DNA from 3 places in the Methylobacterium sp. ARG-1 genome. Region 3 is predicted to be linked to each of the others. Evidence: predicted binding sites of a transcription regulator. Region 3 holds the regulator's gene; each other region holds the start of a gene.
The links. Region 3 encodes PhoB, which activates phosphate uptake and scavenging genes when phosphate is short. Its sites were predicted from a motif close to TGTCATNNANCTGTCAT; they were not measured.
Positions count from the first base shown of each region.

Region 1: AKJ13_RS22195 (inorganic phosphate transporter) is a predicted target of PhoB. The motif match lies at 2,700-2,716, and genes of this name have one in related genera.
Region 2: AKJ13_RS10680 (calcineurin-like phosphoesterase family protein) is a predicted target of PhoB. The motif match lies at 1,270-1,286, and genes of this name have one in related genera.

Region 1 covers NZ_LHCD01000028.1:97,730-103,439, forward strand. Annotated here, with positions in the region: gene AKJ13_RS33140 (autotransporter domain-containing protein) at 1-2,273, opposite strand, end outside; gene AKJ13_RS22195 (inorganic phosphate transporter) at 2,769-4,397, shown strand; gene AKJ13_RS22200 (hypothetical protein) at 4,531-4,773, opposite strand; gene AKJ13_RS22205 (MucR family transcriptional regulator) at 4,774-5,187, opposite strand; gene AKJ13_RS22210 (helix-turn-helix domain-containing protein) at 5,520-5,710, shown strand, end outside.
Region 2 covers NZ_LHCD01000008.1:109,323-115,032, reverse strand. Annotated here, with positions in the region: gene AKJ13_RS10680 (calcineurin-like phosphoesterase family protein) at 1-1,229, opposite strand, end outside; gene AKJ13_RS10675 (L,D-transpeptidase family protein) at 1,371-2,669, opposite strand; partial or broken gene AKJ13_RS10670 (copper chaperone PCu(A)C) at 3,049-3,465, shown strand; gene AKJ13_RS10665 (DUF1465 family protein) at 3,820-4,350, shown strand; gene AKJ13_RS10660 (MetQ/NlpA family ABC transporter substrate-binding protein) at 4,397-5,176, opposite strand; gene rpmE (50S ribosomal protein L31) at 5,623-5,710, opposite strand, start outside.
Region 3 covers NZ_LHCD01000005.1:67,175-72,884, reverse strand. Annotated here, with positions in the region: gene AKJ13_RS07675 (aminopeptidase P family protein) at 1-942, shown strand, start outside; gene AKJ13_RS07670 (hypothetical protein) at 1,063-1,365, shown strand; gene AKJ13_RS31310 (hypothetical protein) at 1,337-1,723, shown strand; gene AKJ13_RS07665 (protein-disulfide reductase DsbD domain-containing protein) at 2,008-4,158, shown strand; gene phoB (phosphate regulon transcriptional regulator PhoB) at 4,172-4,867, opposite strand; gene phoU (phosphate signaling complex protein PhoU) at 5,045-5,710, opposite strand, start outside.

The sequences.
Region 1 (5,710 bases), on a different contig from region 3:
ACATGGGCCACCGGCGGCGCCCGGCCCGGCAGGTCGGCGGTGTAGGCCGCCGGCACGGTGCCGTAATCCAGGCCCTGGGCGTCGCTCCCCCGGCGCAGGCGGTCGAGTACCGCCTCGCGCACGAAGAACGCGGTCTCGTAGGCGGCCGAGACCGTGCTGGCATGGATGTCGCCGGAGAGCGCCCGGAAGCCGTCGGCGGCCTCCTCCGTGGTGAAGGCCAGGGCGGCGTCATAGGCCCGGCCGGCGCCGGCCGCCTGGATCGCGTCGGCGGCGGCGATGCCGTTGCGGCCGGTGGCGCCGGCGGCGAGCGGCACGTCGTTGCGGGTGAGGGTCAGGTCGACCGCGTTGGGGCGGTAGCGCAGGCCCGGGGACAGGAAGGCGAGGTTGGCGGTGACCCCGTCGAACCGGCCGGAGACGCCGCCGGCGGCGGTGAGGATCGCGTAGGTGGTGCGCGGGTTGTAGGCGCCCGAGGCCGCCTGCACCTGCACGGTGCCGCCGGCCAGCGTCGCGGTGCCGCCGGCGGCGATCTTGTCGGCCTGTCCGGCGGCGTTGGCCTCGACCCGGTAGGTCGAGCCCGGGGCGAAGGCGGCCGCGCCGGCGACGGTGAGCGTGCCGATCGAGTTGCCCGGCGACACCGTGCCGCCCGACAGCGCGTTGACGCCCCCGACGCTGCCCGAGCCGCCCAGCAGGCCGCCGGCATTGACCGAGACGGTGCCCGCGATCGTGCCGTTGGCGTAGAGCGCGCCGCCATTGCCGATGCCGACATCGATGCCGAGGCGGTCGGTGGCGTCCATGCGCAGGGTGCCGGTGACGTTCCCGAAATAGCCGGCGGCGGCGTAGAGGTCGATGCGGCTCCAGTAGCTCAGCGGGGTGCCGTAGAAGGCGGCCAGCGCGTTGGTCTCGGTGTTGACGACGACCTGGTTGATCGTGTCGGTCGCGAGCTGGCCGTAGAGGCCGCCCTGGGGGGCGAGGGTGCGGGCGGCCGCGGTCGATCCGCCGTAGAGCGGGGCCAGCAGGATCGAGGCGTCGGGCCCGCCCGCGGGGGCGGCCTCGCGCGGGGCCTGGGCGAAGGACAGGGTCGGCAGGCCGTAGGTCAGGCGGGCCCGGTAGGCGGCCTGGTTGGCGGCGGAGGGGATGTAGGGGTTGCCCGTGATATTGGGCGCCCCGGCCGCGCAGGCCGCGACGGTGTTGCCGCACTGGGCGGCGAGGTAGGCCTGGATCTGGCCCTGGGCCTGGACGAACTGGTTGGGCAGGTTGAGCGCGACGCCGGTCACCGCGGCGTTGTTGATATAGGCCGGGTTGGTGAAGGCCTGGGCGAGGCCGTAGGCCGACAGGGCCCGGCTGCCGATGACGTCGAGCGGGTAGTGGACGCCGAGGACGATGCGGCTCTCGCCGTACTCGGAGGCGCGCAGCAGCAGGCTCTGATATTGCTGCGGCACCAGCATCGCGAGCAGGTAGCCGCTGGTGAACGCGTAGGTGGTGTGGCCGCTCGGGAAGGACGGGTTCGTGGCGATGCCGTTGAGCGCCGTCGGATCGAACGCGTTGAACCGCTTGGGCGCGACCTGGACGGGGCGCGAGGACCCGTAGACGTCCTGGCCAGGTTGGGTGTTGTTCACTCCGTAGGCGAGATCGTAGACGCTGTTGGTGGTGTTGGGCAGGCCGTTATAGGTCGGCAGCGTGTAGCCTGCCGGCGCGACCGCGGGCACCGCCGCGTAATTGGCCGGGGTCACGCTCGGATTGTTGGCCGCGCCGTTGGCGAAGTAGTTCTTGGCGACGCCCAGGTTGTTGCCCGTGAACGTGTTGGCATTGACCAGCAGGTTGGCCACGCTGCCGAGTGCGCCGCCGGCGCCCTGGGCGACCCCGCGCTGGTAGATCGGCCCGAGCTGCGTGCCGAGACCGCCGACGAGCTGCTGCGGGACGATGCCGTTGATCGGCGTCTGACGGGGCAAGCCGCCGCCGATATTCGCGGCGACGCCGTAGGTGCCCAGCCCGACCGAGGACAGGTTGTTGCTGGCCGACGCGAGGAGGTTCTTGTCGCTGATCGCCAATTGCTGCCGGGCGAGCCCGGCACCGTTGTTCAGTGCCGCCGTCTGCGACAGGTTCTGGTCCAGCGTCGCCTGCCCGGTCGCCGTCGCGTTGAGCGACAGGAACGGCGACAGCAGGTTGAGGACGTTGACGTCGGAGGCCGTCGTGTTGACGGTCTGCGCCTGCACACCCGAACCGCATGCGGCGACCATCAACGCCGCGATCGAGACCCCGTAGCGAAACGTCATTCCCGGCCCCCAAGCCTGCGGCCATTCGGCCTGCGGCAGGAGATTTAACGAATTCTACGGATGCGAACGCGTCATAATCCATACACATTGCGCTGAATCACGGGCTGTATCTCACGCGCAACAGGCACTTATCTTAGCCGGCATAAATTTTCCGATCGCGTTGCTTGCACGTTGCTTCTTGCATCCCAGCCGCCGATGACCAAATCTACTCACGACTGGTTGAATCCGCGGCATCGTCCAGCGGACGGCTCGAGTTTTCTGCGGACAGATGTCAGTCCTCGGCATCCGCAGCGGGTGCCGCCGTATCAGTAAACACACCGGCCCTGAACTCTAGGAAGACCGACTGAATGTCGTCCCAATTAATAGCTTCGTATTATCGGCCCTAGACGCGCGAATATAATGCTGCCGTGAATCGGCCCGGTAAAACGTCACTGAACCGTCATCGCGTAATCCTAATCCCGCCCCGCTTCCGAAGACGATTCAACGCGAGGGCCCATGTCCGATTCCGCCGTAATGCCGCAGCCGGCGGCGGGAGGCAGGCCAGCGAGCGGTCCGCGTCTCGACCACGGGATGCATCTGGGTGGCGTGGTCGCCTTCCTGGCTGTCCTGGTGGCCGGGCTCGGCTACGCGGTGGTGAGCCTGATCACCGACATGAACGCGGCCGGCGAGGCGCCGCTGGCCTACGGGGCCTTCGCGCTGCTCGGGCTCGCGCTGCTGATCGCCCTCGCCTTCGAATTCGTGAACGGCTTCCACGACACCGCCAACGCGGTGGCGACCGTGATCTACACCCACTCGATGCCGCCGCTGGTGGCGGTGGTCTGGTCGGGCTTCTTCAATTTCCTGGGGGTGATGCTGTCCTCCGGCGCGGTGGCCTACGCCATCGTCACCCTGCTGCCGGTGGAGTTGATCCTCCATGTCGGCTCGGGGGCCGGCTACGCGATGATCTTCGCGCTGCTGCTGGCCGCCATCATCTGGAATCTCGGGACCTGGGCCTTCGGCCTGCCGAACTCGTCGTCGCACGCGCTGATCGGCTCGGTCCTGGGCGTCGGACTGGGTAACCAGCTCATGAGCGGCGGCACCGGCACCGCCGGCGTTGATTGGGGCCAGGCGCTCAACGTGTTCAAGGCGCTGCTGTTCTCGCCGGTCTGCGGCTTCGTCCTGGCCGCGGCGCTGCTGCTCGTCCTGAAATTCCTGGTGCGCCGCAAGGACCTCTACGAGGCCCCCAAGGGTGAGGCGCCGCCGCCGATCTGGATCCGCGGCATGCTGATCCTGACCTGCACGCTGGTGTCGTTCTTCCACGGCGGCAATGACGGCCAGAAGGGCATGGGCCTGATCATGCTGATCCTGATCGGCGCCGCGCCCACCGCCTACGCGCTGAACCGGACCATGTCGGACGAAACGACCCCGGCCTTCATCGAGGCCTCCACGTCGGCGAGCCAGGTTTTCGCCGCCCGCGCCGCCCGCGCCCCCCAGCCGGATGCCGTGCAGGCGCGCCGGACGGTGACGGAGGCCCTGAAGACCAAGAACCTGAACCAGCCGCCGGTCTACGCCGCCCTCTCGGCGCTCGCGAACGACATCGCCGCCAGCGTGAAGAATTACGGCGCAATCCGCACCGTGCCGGCCGCCCAGACCGAGAACATGCGCAGCGACATGTACCTCGCCGCCGACGCGGTGCGGCTGCTGCCGGGCGCCGGGGTGGACTTCTCGGACCCCGAGAAGGCGACCCTGAAGACCTATACCGGGCTGCTGAACAACGGCACCCGCTATATCCCGGGCTGGGTGAAGATCTGCGTCGCCCTGGCGCTCGGGCTCGGCACGATGGTCGGCTGGAAGCGCATCGTCGTCACGGTGGGCGAGAAGATCGGCAAGACCCACCTCACCTACGCCCAGGGCGCTTCGGCCGAGATCGTGGCCGCGGGCACGATCGGGCTCGCCGAGCTCTACGGCCTGCCGGTCTCGACCACGCACATCCTGTCCTCGGGCGTGGCCGGGACGATGGCGGCCAACGGCTCGGGCCTGCAGATGTCGACGGTGCGCAACATGGCGCTCGCCTGGGTGCTGACCCTGCCGGCCGCCATCACGCTGGCGGCGGGCCTGTATTTCCTGCTGCGCCACGTCTTCTGACGGGGCCGGGCCCGCGGTGCAGGATCCTGCGCCGCGGGCCCGGTGGCACGCAGCGCGCTATCGAGACGGACAGGGACGTTTCCGTGGTCGACGGAAACGGCCCTGTCCGTTCTGGTCCCGATGTCTCGGGTGGTTACGGGCGCGCCATGGCGCGCACGAAGGCCAGGCAGGTGCGGCGCGCGGCGACGGTCTCGATCGCCATGAAGGCCGTCACGAGATCCGCGGCCTGAGCGACCGTCTCGCCCGGTGCGCGCTCGTCCGGGAAGAACGCGTCGACCGGCAGATGGAGCGTGTCGGCGATGCGTTCCAGGATCGCCGCGGAGCGATCCGCCTCCGGATGCCGGCAAACCGGCTGGGTCATGGCGCGGGCCGTCATTCAATCCACCTGATTGCCGAGCTGGATCGCCCGGGCGATCTCGGAGCGCCGCGCGGCGTAGCCGGGGGCGACCATCGGGTAATCGGCGGGCAGGCCGAACTTGGCCCGGTAGCGCTCGGGCGTCAGGCCGTTGGCGGTGAGGTGCCGCTTGAGCGTCTTGTAGGAGCGGCCGTCGATGAAGCTGATCAGGCCATCACGGCCGATCGAGGCCTCGATCTGCTCGGCGGACGGGCCGGTCCAGCCCGCGGCGCGGCCGGTGGGGTTCCTCTGCAGCACCGCGATGGCCGTGTGGACCTGGTCGATCAGCACCGGCAGGTCTCCCGCCCCCACGGGGTTCCGCGACACATAGGCAGCGACGATCGCGCCGACTTTCTCGATCAGGAAGGAAGAGCGGGGTTCGGTTTGATTGATCATGTCAGGTGTCGCTGTTCAACATTTCGTTACTAATGGCCCGCGTTGCCGATCGACGGCCCGAAGATCCGCCCCAGTGATCGACATCCGCCGGACACCCCACCGACGGTGAGTTGCCACGCTAACCTCAAGTTGCCTAAGTGCATCTCTTGAGGTGAGAAACAATATACAATATGTGCCCGGCGGCGCTTGTCTGAAGACGCGGATCCCTTGTCCTCGCCGCGCGGAATGCCGGTCGATAAAAAAATTTACTGATGGAACCACTGTTTTCGACCGAGAGCGTTAACCCGTTGCACAGTTTTCGGCAGCGGCGGGATGCAATCTCTGGGTGGGGCGTGCCCTACGAGCCGTCGCATCGCGACGACGGGCCGTTCACCGGCAAGCGCGCGGCCGCCCGTCCCGGGCCCCTATCGCTGATGCGCATCATCGGTAGCGCCACCCGAAGCGAGGCGCCGCACGAGCAGATCCAGCGCCACAGCGAGGACGGCACGGTCGTGGTGATCTTCAAGCTCGCCGGCGTATCGAT
Region 2 (5,710 bases), on a different contig from region 3:
GCGTCCGGCTCGCCCTGAGCGGGGACGAAGCGGGTCGTGTAATCTGTGCCCCGGATCGAGAGCACGTGGAAGCCGTTCGGCGTGCCGTCGCGGCTGTCGGCCGAGGGGATGCCGGTCCGGGTATCCGGCCCGCTCCACCACGAACCCGACACCGCCGTCATCACGTGGTGGTGGTGCCCGTCCGCCGGGTAGTGATGCTCGGTGGTGTGGGTGTGGCCGGCGAGGCTGAGCACTTTGCGGCCGGCCAGCACGTCGAGCAGCGCCGCCCGGTCGATCGTCGCGCTGCGCGGGTCGTCGCCGGTATCGGTGAGCAGCGGGATGTGGGTCGCCAGCACGATCAGGTCGTCCGGCGGGATCTCGGCCAAGAGGTTCTTCAGGAAGGCGAGCGTCCGCTCGCCGATATGGCCCCGGTAGGTGTTGGCCCCGACCGGCACCGGTGGTCCCATCCACTCCACGTTGTCGAGCATGACAAACAGCACCCGCCCGTGCCGGAACGCGTAGCTCGGCGCGCCGAACACGCGCTTCCAGGTCTCGCGGCTGTAGCGCGCGTCCGGGGCCTGCATGTTGAGGTCGTGATTGCCGGGCAGGCTGTACCAGGGCAGCCCGATCCGCCCGACGATGCGGTTGGAGCGGCCGTAGAGCGAGAGGTCGTCGAACAGCACGTCCCCGGTGGTGAGGCCGAACGCCGCCGGGATCGTCATCGCCCGGGCGACCGCGGTGTCGCGCACATGGTCGAGCTCGAACCGGCTCTCCGGCTGCGGATCGGTGAACAGGATCACGTCGAAATCCGCGGGCTCGTCGACCCGGGTCAAGGTGAAGTCGATCGAGGCCGGAAGCGGGCCGGTGGGTGCGAGGCCCCGGTAGCGCAGGCCGAGGCTCGCCGGCGTGCCGTTGGGCTGGTGGATGTAGGAGTGCCGGGGCACGTTGTCGGCATCGCGCGGCTGGGCGTAGCCCGGCGGCTTGATCACGAAGACCGCGCCGTCCCCGGGCATCGGCAGGCGATAGCGCCCCTGCTCGTCCGTGCGCACGACCTCGCGGCCGTTCGAGACCAGCACGCCCGGCAGCGGCGCACGATCGGCGCCGGGCGCCGGGACGGCATAGACGATGCCGGTAGCCTCCCCGGATTCCTGTGCCCCGGCGCGGCCGGCCATGAGCCCGAGGGCGGCGGCGCCGGCCACGGTCTCCCGGCGGCTGAGGCGTGCGGGTGCGGGATTGGAATCGCGCGACATCGGGGGCTCCTGCTCGGCGGCAAAGGCCAAGCAGAGGCGTTTGACCGCCCGATGACAGCGCAGGACCCGAAACGCACGAGGCCCGCACCCCGGGCGGGATGCGGGCCTCGAATGAAGCCGTGGGGCGGAGGCGCGGAGCGCTTACTCCTCGTCGCCGGGCTCGAAGGTCTGGGGCAGCGGCTCGGCGCTGGCGACCGGGGTCGGCGCCCCGATGGTCGAGGGCACGTTCACGCCGTCGCGCTTGTAGATGTCGTCGCGGAACTGCACGAGGCCATCCGGGGTCGCCCAGGCGGTGATGTAGGTCCAGTAGACCGGCACGGGCTGGGCGATGTTGGCGTCGACGCGCTTGCCGCTCTCGATCGCCTGCTCGACCTGCTCACGGCCCCAGCCGGGGGTCTCCTTCAGGAGCCACGTGATGTACTCGCGCACGTTCTGCACGCGCACGCAGCCCGACGAGATGAAGCGGAAATCGTCGCCGAACACGCCCTTGGTGTTCGTGTCGTGCATGAACACGCCGTAGGGGTTCGGGATGTTGATGCGGACGATGCCCATCGAGTTGAAGTCGGCACCCGATTCCTGCCGGTAGGTGTAACGCGTGCCCTCATCCGAGTTCCAGTTGATCGAGCGCGGCGAGACCTCGCCATTGCCCGACAGGATGTGGATCTTGTTGTCGGTGAGGTAGTTCGGATCCTTCTGCATCTTCGGGATCAGGTCCTTCTTCACGATGGAAGCCGGGACCGTCCAGGTCGGGTTGAAGTTGATCTGCGTCGCCTTGGTGTTCATGATCGGCGACTGGCGGTCGATCTTGCCGACGCCGGCGGCGTGCAGCGTGACGACCTGGCCGTTCTCCACGGTCTCCACCAGGGCGGCCGGGATGTTCATGATCACGAAGCGCCGGCCGAGATCGCCCGAATAGGAGCGCAGGCGGACGACGTTGGTCTCGAGCTGGTGCAGCCGCACGTCGGCGGGCACGTTCATCGCCTGCTGGGTGGCGAGGCTCATCGCGCCGGTCTGGCTGAGGCCGTGACGGGCCTGGAAGCGCTTCACGCCAGCCGCGACGTAAGAATCGTACACGCCCGAGCCGCCGGCGGCCGGATCGAGGTCGCCGGTGACGATCAGGCGCTGGCGCACCGCGGCCACCGCCGGACCCTTCGCGCCGACGCGCAGGCGCTCGGCGCCGGAGACCGGACGCCAGCCGCCGCGGTTGACGATCTCCCGATAGCGCTCGACCATCTGCTCGGTGGCCGCCACGGTCTGGGGCGACAGAATCGGCACGGTCTCGCGCTGCACCTGCATGCCGGCAGGCGAGGCGTAATCCTGCGCCCACTCGGCCTGGGCGTAGTTGCCCTGGTCTCGGGCCTCAGCGGCGCCGAGCCCGAGCGTGCCGAGCGCGGCGACGCCCAGGATGGCGGTGAACCGGTTTGTTGCCTTGGTGCGCATCAGTCGCTGGCTCTTGTCCGGAGTTCGTCAGTTCATGGCGAGAGCGGGTCTACCCGGTCGCCACGGTGTCGGGATGGCCTTAAGACTCCCTATCGAAGGGGCCGGATTGTGGCATCGGCGTGCGCCAACGCACCTGACGACTGGCTGCGGCGCGGCGACAACTGTCACCGGCAGGACGGTGTGGCAGAGATGCCACCGTCGCGCGGTCCGGGCTGGCCGCGCCGGGAGCCCACGGCCCACGCCTCAGGTCGCCGCCGCGGTCGCGGGCGGACCGATTTGCAAGACGAGTCAGGACGGAAGCATGCCCATGAAGATCCTTTGCACGGCCCTCCTGGGCCTCGGCCTGTTCGCCAGCACGGCGCAGGCGGCCCCGGAGGCGGCGGTCAAGGCCGGCGATCTCACGATCGACACGCCCTGGCTGCGCGCCACGCCGAACGGTGCCAAGGTCGCGGGCGGCTACGTGCGGATTGTCAACACCGGCTCGGCCCCCGACACGCTCACGGGCGCCTCGGTGCCGTTCGCGACCTCCGGCGAGATCCACTCCATGTCGATGGAGGGCGGCGTGATGAAGATGGCCCCGGTTTCTGGCGGCCTGACGATCAAACCCGGCGAGACGGTCGAGCTGAAGCCCGGTGGCTATCACCTGATGTTCGAGGGCCTGACCGGCGCCCCCAAGGCCGGCGATACCGTGTCCGGGACGCTGACGTTCCAGCGCGCCGGCACTGTGCCGGTCAAGTTCTCGGTGGCGCCGATCGGCGCGAGCGCACCGGGCGGCGGCCACCAGCATCACCACTAGCCGACATCGATCGCGCCGGAACCGCCGACACGCTGTGCGTGGTTCCGGACAGTCCACGCGGCTTGATCTGGCCCGCCCTCGCCCAGCAGTTGAGGGCGGGCAGACCCCGCGCGCAAGCGGTTCCAAGATCGGCCGGAGGCACCGCGTATTCGGCGGTGTCGAGGTCTCCTTTCGAATGCTTGCACGCGACGACGGGCGCCATATCTTAACCATCGGCCCGGTCGTTAAGGTTAAAAAAGATCTAACCCTGATGCGGCCGCGGTTCGGCGCTAGGATTGCTGCGTCGTCTGGGAGCCATGGCCGGAATGTCCCGGTCCGGGACGGCTAGGCCCGTCGGCGGCACAGGAGAGGCACATGAACGGCTTCGATGTCACGTTCCGGGACGATCGGGACTGGGTCGATTTCGGCAAGACCTACGTCAATTCCGTGGCGTTCAAGACGCTGTTCCGCGACGGCATGCTGCTCGTGGAGGAGACGGCGGCCTATCTCGACGGCGAGGGCCGGGACGAGTCGCGCCTCGTCTCCCGGGACGCGACGCTGAGCTACGCCGCAGAGAGCATGCGGTTGACCACGCTGCTCATGCAGATCGCGTCGTGGCTGCTGGTCCAGCGCGCGGTCGCCGAGGGCGAGATGACCCCGGCGGAGGCGCTGCAGGAGAAGCACCGGGTCAAGCTCGGCAAGGCCGAGCCGCCGAAACAGTCGGATTTCAACCTGCTGCCAGTGCGCCTGCAGCAGCTGATCATGCGGGCGCGGCGCCTGCACGCCCGCATCCTCCACCTGGACTCGCTGATCGCGGACGACCGCCCGACGCCGGTGCCGGTCGAGAGTCCGGTGGCGGCCCAGCAGGGGCTGCTGCGCATGGCGTTCCGCCTGGGCGAGGGCTGAGAGCGGCCGCGCGGCCGGACGGAGGGTCCGACCGCGGGCGCAGGGCTCAGAAGGCCGGCAATTCGCCCGGCCGGTTCTGCATGATGTAGGCCCGGATCGTGTCGTTCTGGTAGGCGTGGACGAGCTTGGGCACCCAGGGGGCGTTCTTGTCCGTCTCCCGCACAGCGATGAAGTTGTTGTAGGGATTGTTGACCGACGACTCGATCGCGATCGAGTCCTTGCCCGGCTTCAGGCCGGCTTCGACGGCGTAGTTCGTGTTGATCACCGCGGCGTCCAGATCGTCGAGGCTGCGCGCCAGCTGGGCCGCGTCGATCTCGCGGAACTGCAGCGTCTTCGGATTGGCGGTGATGTCGAGCACCGTGGGCAGGATGCCGACGGCGTCCTTCAGCGTGATCAGCTTCTGGGCCTGCAGCAGCAGCAGGGCGCGACCGCCATTGGACGGGTCGTTCGGGATGCCGATCGCGGCGCCGGTCTTCAGGTCGCCGACCGCCTTCACCTTTCGGGAATAGAGGCCGATCGGCGAGACGATCGTGTCGGCGACCGGCACGATCTTGTAGCCCTTGGCCTTGATCTGGTTCTCCAGGAAAGGCTTGTGCTGGAAGGCGTTGGCCTGGATGTCCCCGGCATCGAGGGCGGCGTTCGGCACGAGGTAGTCGGAGAACACGACGAGGTCGAGGTCGAGCCCATCCTTGGCGGCGATCGCCTTCACCTTCGCCCAGACATCCTCGGAATCGCTCATGATGCCGACCTTGATCTTCTCGGCCGCGAAGGCCGGGGTGGCAAAGGTGAGCAGGATGGCGAGGGCGGACGACAGCCAGCGTTTCATGAAAGGCGACCCCGAAAACGGCGCTCGCAGCTTTCGAGCGCCTGAGATGGTTTTGGGTCTCTCGGCGGACGCTTCGAAGACCGTCCGACGATCACCCGGGAAGAACGACCGCGACCGGATCGATAGGCGATCGGGACGGCCGATGATCGTTGCGCGGTCCGATCATCGACGGAAGCGGACATTACGACGGCGCGGCTTGGCCGGGAAAGAGGACCCTCGCGCACGCCAACCCAGCGAGAACCATCGCAGCCCGTCTTATCGAAAGACTATTTTCTTCGACGGGTGATCATATGGACCAAACCCCCCGCCCGGCCGGAAAATTTGCGATAGGATTTCGCGGGAAAAAACCGCCCCAGGCGGGGCGGCGTGACAAGCTCGCAAACAGAAACGGGCGGCCCCGCCAGGGACCGCCCGTTTTGATTCGGGTCCGCCTGATCCGTCGTGGATCAGCGCTTGCCGAGATTGCCGAACCGCGAGTTGAAGCGCGAGACGCGCCCGGCGCGATCGAGCATCTTCTGCTCGCCGCCGGTCCAG
Region 3 (5,710 bases):
ATCGAGGCCGCGGGTGGGACCGCCGATATCGGCAAGGACCCGATCACCGGCATGAAGGCGGTCAAGAACGCCGCCGAGATCGCCGGCACCCGGGCCGCCCATACCCGCGACGGCACGAGCGTCGTGCGCTTCCTGGCCTGGCTCGACGGCGCCGCCGAAGCCGGGGGAGTGAGCGAGATCGCCGCGGTGGAGGCCCTGGAGGATTTCCGCGCGGCCGGCGGCGACCTGCGCGACGTGTCGTTCCCGACGATCTCGGGTTCCGGCCCGAACGGGGCAATCGTCCATTATCGGGTGACCCGCGCCAGCGACCGGATCGTGCGGCTGGGCGAGCTGTTCCTGATCGATTCCGGGGCGCAATACCCGGACGGCACCACCGACATCACCCGCACGGTCGCGGTCGGCGAGCCCACCGAGGCGATGCGCGATCGGTTCACCCGGGTGCTGAAGGGCCACATCGCCATCGCCCGGGCGGTCTTCCCGAAAGGCACCACCGGCGCCCAGATCGACGCCTTCGCCCGCGCACCGCTCTGGCAGGCGGGGCTCGATTTCGACCATGGCACCGGCCACGGCGTCGGCTCGTTCCTGTCGGTGCACGAGGGCCCGCAGCGCATCGCCAAGACCGGGACCGTCGCCCTGGAACCCGGCATGATCCTGTCGAACGAGCCCGGCTACTACGCGCCCGGCGCCTACGGAATCCGGATCGAGAACCTCGTCCTGGTCGAGCCGCGCGCCATCCCGGGCGGCGAGCGCCCGATGCTCGGCTTCGAGACCCTGACGCTCGCCCCCTACGACCGGCGGCTGATCCGCCCGGACCTTCTCGCACCGGAGGAGCGGGCCTGGATCGACGCCTATCACGCCCGGGTGCGCGACACCCTCGCGCCGCTCCTCGACGCCGAAACCCGCGGCTGGCTGGACCGCGCCACCGCTCCGCTGGCGGCTTGAGGAGTGGGGAGTCGCTCCGGGCGCCCTCAGGTCGGCGAAGGGAGGCGGACAGAGTGAAAGGAGTTCCGAGTCGGCCTTTGTTCGTTCACTCCAATGGCTGATCGGCCAGGATTGCAGAAGGTGGCCGATATGCCCCGAAGGTCTTCCGATCTCGCCGAAATCGCCAAGATGGCCGCCAACGCGTCCTTCGGCAGCCCCCTGGTGCAAGCGGTCCGCCTCGGCGACATGGAAGGGGCCGATGGCGATGATGTCCGGCGCGTGCAGCTGATCGTCTCAGACGACGCTATTCAGCAGCTCGACGGTGACAAACTGCTCGATGCCGGATTGGCTATCCGCAAAGTCCTGCAGAAGGCCGGCGAGACGCTGCGCGTGGTCGACGAGTATGCCGAGCAGCGTGAGCTCGACGAACGTGGCGCTCATTAATCCGGAGCATCTGTTCAGCCGGGCGGATGCGCTTCTTCTCCAAACCGGCCGCGGCTCATTGCGGCAGGCTGACCTACGCCGCACCTTCTCCAACGCTTATCATAGCCTGTTTCACGCGATCCTGACGGCCGCGGCCGATGAGGCCGTTGGAAGGACGCAGCGGAACGATCCATTCTGGACGCTGACCTATCGTTCCATATCTCACCAACGATTGAAGACTGTGTGCAACGATCTTCAGGCGGCGACACGCAAGCCGAAGATCAGGCGCTATGAGCCGCCCGGCGGATCTGGTGGTCATATCGTCACGATTGCCGGTGCCGTTTCAGAATTGCAGGACCGGCGGCACGCCGCCGACTAAGATCCGTCCCTCTCCTTCCTGCCAACCGATGACCGATGCGCAGGCGGCGCTTCAGACGGCCCGGTCGGAGGTCAACCGACTGGCTCACCTGGAAGCGGATCAGCGACGAGCCTTCCTCTACCTCCTCCTGTTCGAGCCCCGCTGAGCGACCCCAGCGGTGTCATGGTGTCGGCGTCACGGCGCCGGGCTGGGGACAGGATCGTGACACCCGCGTTATAAGGGCCGGCGCCGGTCCCGCGGACCCCCGTGTGAAACCACGACCGCCCCGCGCGCGAAGGGACAATATGATCCGCCGCCTCGCCTTCCTGGTCCTGATGCTCGCCGCGAGCCTGTCGGCCCCGTCGGCCCAGGGTTTCCGCACGCCGCCCGATCTCGTGCGGGCGAGCCTGGTCGCCGAGCCCGTCGCGGTGGCGGGCGCGCAGCCGTTCACCCTGGCGGTGCGGATGCAGGTGAAGCCGGGCTGGCACGTCTACTGGCGCAATCCGGGCGATTCTGGTCTGCCGCCCGAGGTGACCTGGACCTTGCCGGCGGGCTTCAACGCCGGTGCGATCCGGTGGCCGGCGCCGGAGCGCATCGCGATCGCGACGCTGATGAATTACGGCTACGAGGGCGAGGTCACCTTACTCGTGCCGGTCACGCCGCCGCCGAGCCTCGACCCGGCGGATCCGGTGCGGATCCAGGCCAAGCTGACCTACCTGGTCTGCGAGACCGAATGCGTTCCGGGCTCCGCCGACCTCGCCCTGACCCTGCCGGTGGGCGAGCCTCGGCCCGATGCCGATCAGGCCGCCCTGTTCGCGCGGGCCCGGACCGCCCTGCCCGCTCCGGCGCTCTGGCCGCTGCGCTTGTCCAGCCAGGGCGACACCCTGCAGCTCGATTTCGCCGCGGCGGGTCTCAAGCCGGAGACCATCAAGAGCGCGTCCTTCTTCCCCTATTCCGAGACCGCGATCGACAATGCCGCCGCGCAGGTGATGACCGTCGACGAGGCCGGCCTGCATCTCACCCTGGCCCGGAGCAGCCCCGCCGAGCCGGCGCCCGCCGCCCTGCCCGGCGTGCTGACCGTCGAGGAGGCGACCGGTGCCGGCACGCACCGGCTTGCCTTCGCGTATGGCGACGAGCCGGTGCTGCCGGCCCCGACGGCGGCGCCAGAGACCCCGGCCGCGCCGCCCGCAGCCCCCGCCTTCGACGTGCCGACGCTGGTGAGCGCGGTCGGGCTCGCTTTCCTCGGCGGCCTGATCCTCAACCTGATGCCCTGCGTCTTCCCGGTCCTGTCCATCAAGGTGCTGGGCCTCGTGCGGCACGCCGGCGAGAGCGCCGCCCGCGTCCGGCTGCACGGCCTTGCCTACACGGCGGGTGTGCTCGTGAGCTTCCTCGGCTTGGCCGGCCTGTTGCTCGCCCTCAAGGGCGGCGGGGCGGCGATCGGCTGGGGTTTCCAGCTGCAATCGCCGGCGGTGGTCGCCGGCCTCGCCTATCTGCTGCTTGCGATGGGCCTAAGCCTGTCGGGGGTGGTCCATCTCGGCGGGCGGCTCGCCGGACTCGGCGACGGCCTCGCCCGGCGCTCGGGGCTCAGCGGCTCGTTCTTCACCGGCGTGCTGGCGACCCTGGTGGCGACCCCCTGCACGGCGCCGTTCATGGGCTCGGCGGTGGGCTTCGCGCTGACCCAGAGCGCGGGCGTCGCCCTCGCGGTGTTCGCGAGCCTCGGGCTCGGCCTCGCCCTGCCGTTCCTGCTGCTCACCCTGTGGCCGCCGGCCCTGCGGGGGTTGCCGCGTCCGGGCGCCTGGATGGAGACACTGAAGCAGGTTCTGGCCTTCCCGGTCTACGCCACGGTGGCGTGGCTGGTCTGGGTCCTGGCGCAGCAGGTCGGGCCGCAGGGGCTGCTCGCCGGGCTGATCGGCCTCGTGCTGGTGGGCTTCGCCGCCTGGGCCTGGGAGCACGGGCGCGCGGCGACGCCGCGATTCGGGCGGATCGCCCAGGGGCTCGCGGTGCTCACGATCCTGGCGGTCGCAGGCCTGACGCTCAGCCTCGACCGCGAGCGGGCGGCCCCCGCCGCCCAGGCTGCCGCCGACGGTGTCCAGCCGTTCACCCAGGCTCGTCTGGATTCCCTGGTGAACGAGCGCCGCCCGGTCTTCGTGAACATGACCGCCGCCTGGTGCATCACCTGCGCTGTCAACGAGACGACCTCGCTCTCGACCCAGGCGGTGCGGGCAGCGATGGCGGATCGGGGCGTCACCTACCTGAAGGGCGACTGGACCAACCAGAACCCGGAGATCACGCGCCTGCTGGAGAAGCACGGGCGCAGCGGCGTGCCGCTGTATCTGCTCTACACCGGGACGGGGGAACCCCAGGTGCTGCCGCAGATCCTCACCGAGGGGACGGTGCTGGCGGCGCTGGAAACGGTGCCGGCCTCAGCGAACAAGAGCGCGGCGCTGGCCCGCTGACCGGACAGGCGGTCTAGGCTTCCAGCGAGAACGTCTCGTCGAAGGCGTAGCCCGACCCCCGCACCGTGCGGATCGGATCGGCCTGCCGGGGCGCGTTGAGCGCCTTGCGCAGGCGCCCGACATGCACGTCGACGGTGCGCTCGTCGATATAGACGTCGTGGCCCCAGACCCCGTCGAGGAGCTGCTCGCGGGAGAAGACCCGGCCGGGGGCCAGCATCAGGAATTCGAGCAGGCGGAACTCGGTAGGGCCGAGATGGAGCTCCTCGCCGGCGCGGCGGACCCGATGACCGGTGCGGTCGAGCTCGATATCGCCAGCCGCCAGCCGGTCGGCGACATGGGCGGGCTTGGCCCGGCGCAACAGGGCCCGCACTCGGGCCAGCAGTTCCGGAACCGAGAACGGCTTGACGATGTAGTCGTCTGCGCCCGTGCCGAGGCCGCGAACCCGGTCGCCCTCCTCGCCGCGGGCGGTGAGCATGATCACCGGCAGCCGCTCGGTCTCGCGCCGGGCCCGGATGCGGCGGCACAGCTCGATCCCCGAGAGGCCCGGCAGCATCCAGTCGAGCAGCACCAGATCCGGGGTGCGCTCGGCCAGGAGCAGTTCTGCGTCGTCGCCACGCGTCGCCGAATCGACCAGGAAGCCCTCGGCTTCCAGGTTGTAGCGCAGCAGGGTGGTCAGGGCCTCCTCGTCCTCGACGATCAGGACTTGCATGCTCACGTTCGTTAACCTGTTCCGTACTCGGTACCGGCCGGCGCGCCCGCGCCGGGGGACCCGGACGCGCCGATGGTGCGGCAGAGGCCGCCATCCCTCAAGCCGCAGGCCGCCACAATCGGGCGTTGCCCCACAGGGCAGCGTGCGGATCGGGCCGGCCGCACCGCGACCCGCCTGTTACGGGGCCGTGGCGGCGGGGCCGACCGTTGCGTAGTTCGACGCGTCGTTCTTCGGCCGCTCGCCCGCCAGGGTCTCACCGGTGGCGAGGTAGTGGATCGTCTCGGCGATGTTGGTGGTGTGGTCGCCGATGCGCTCGACATTCTTGGCGCAGAACAGCAGGTGCGTGCAGAACGAGATGTTGCGCGGATCTTCCATCATGTAGGTCAGGAGTTCGCGAAACAGCGAATTGTACAGCGCATCGATCTCGCCGTCGCGCTCCCAGACGTCGTAGGCGGCCTTCACGTCGCGGCTCGCGTAGGCGTCGAGGATGTCCTTGAGCTGCGCCTCGGCGAGGTCGCTCATGTGCCGCACGCCGAGCACGATCTTCTGCGCCGGCGCCTGATCGGAAATCGCCACGACGCGCTTGGCGACGTTCTTGGCAAGGTCGCCGATCCGCTCCAGGTCGCCCGAGACGCGGATCGCCGAGATGGTCTCGCGCAGGTCGATCGCCAGGGGCTGCCGCCGGGCAATGAGCAGCACGGCCCGCTCCTCGATGTCGCGCTGGAGCGCGTCGAGACGCTTGTCGGCGACGATCACCGCCTGGGCGAGCGTATCGTCCCGGCGGACCAGGGCGTCGGTCGCCTCGGCGGCCATCTTCTCGGCCACGCCGCCCATCTCGGAGAT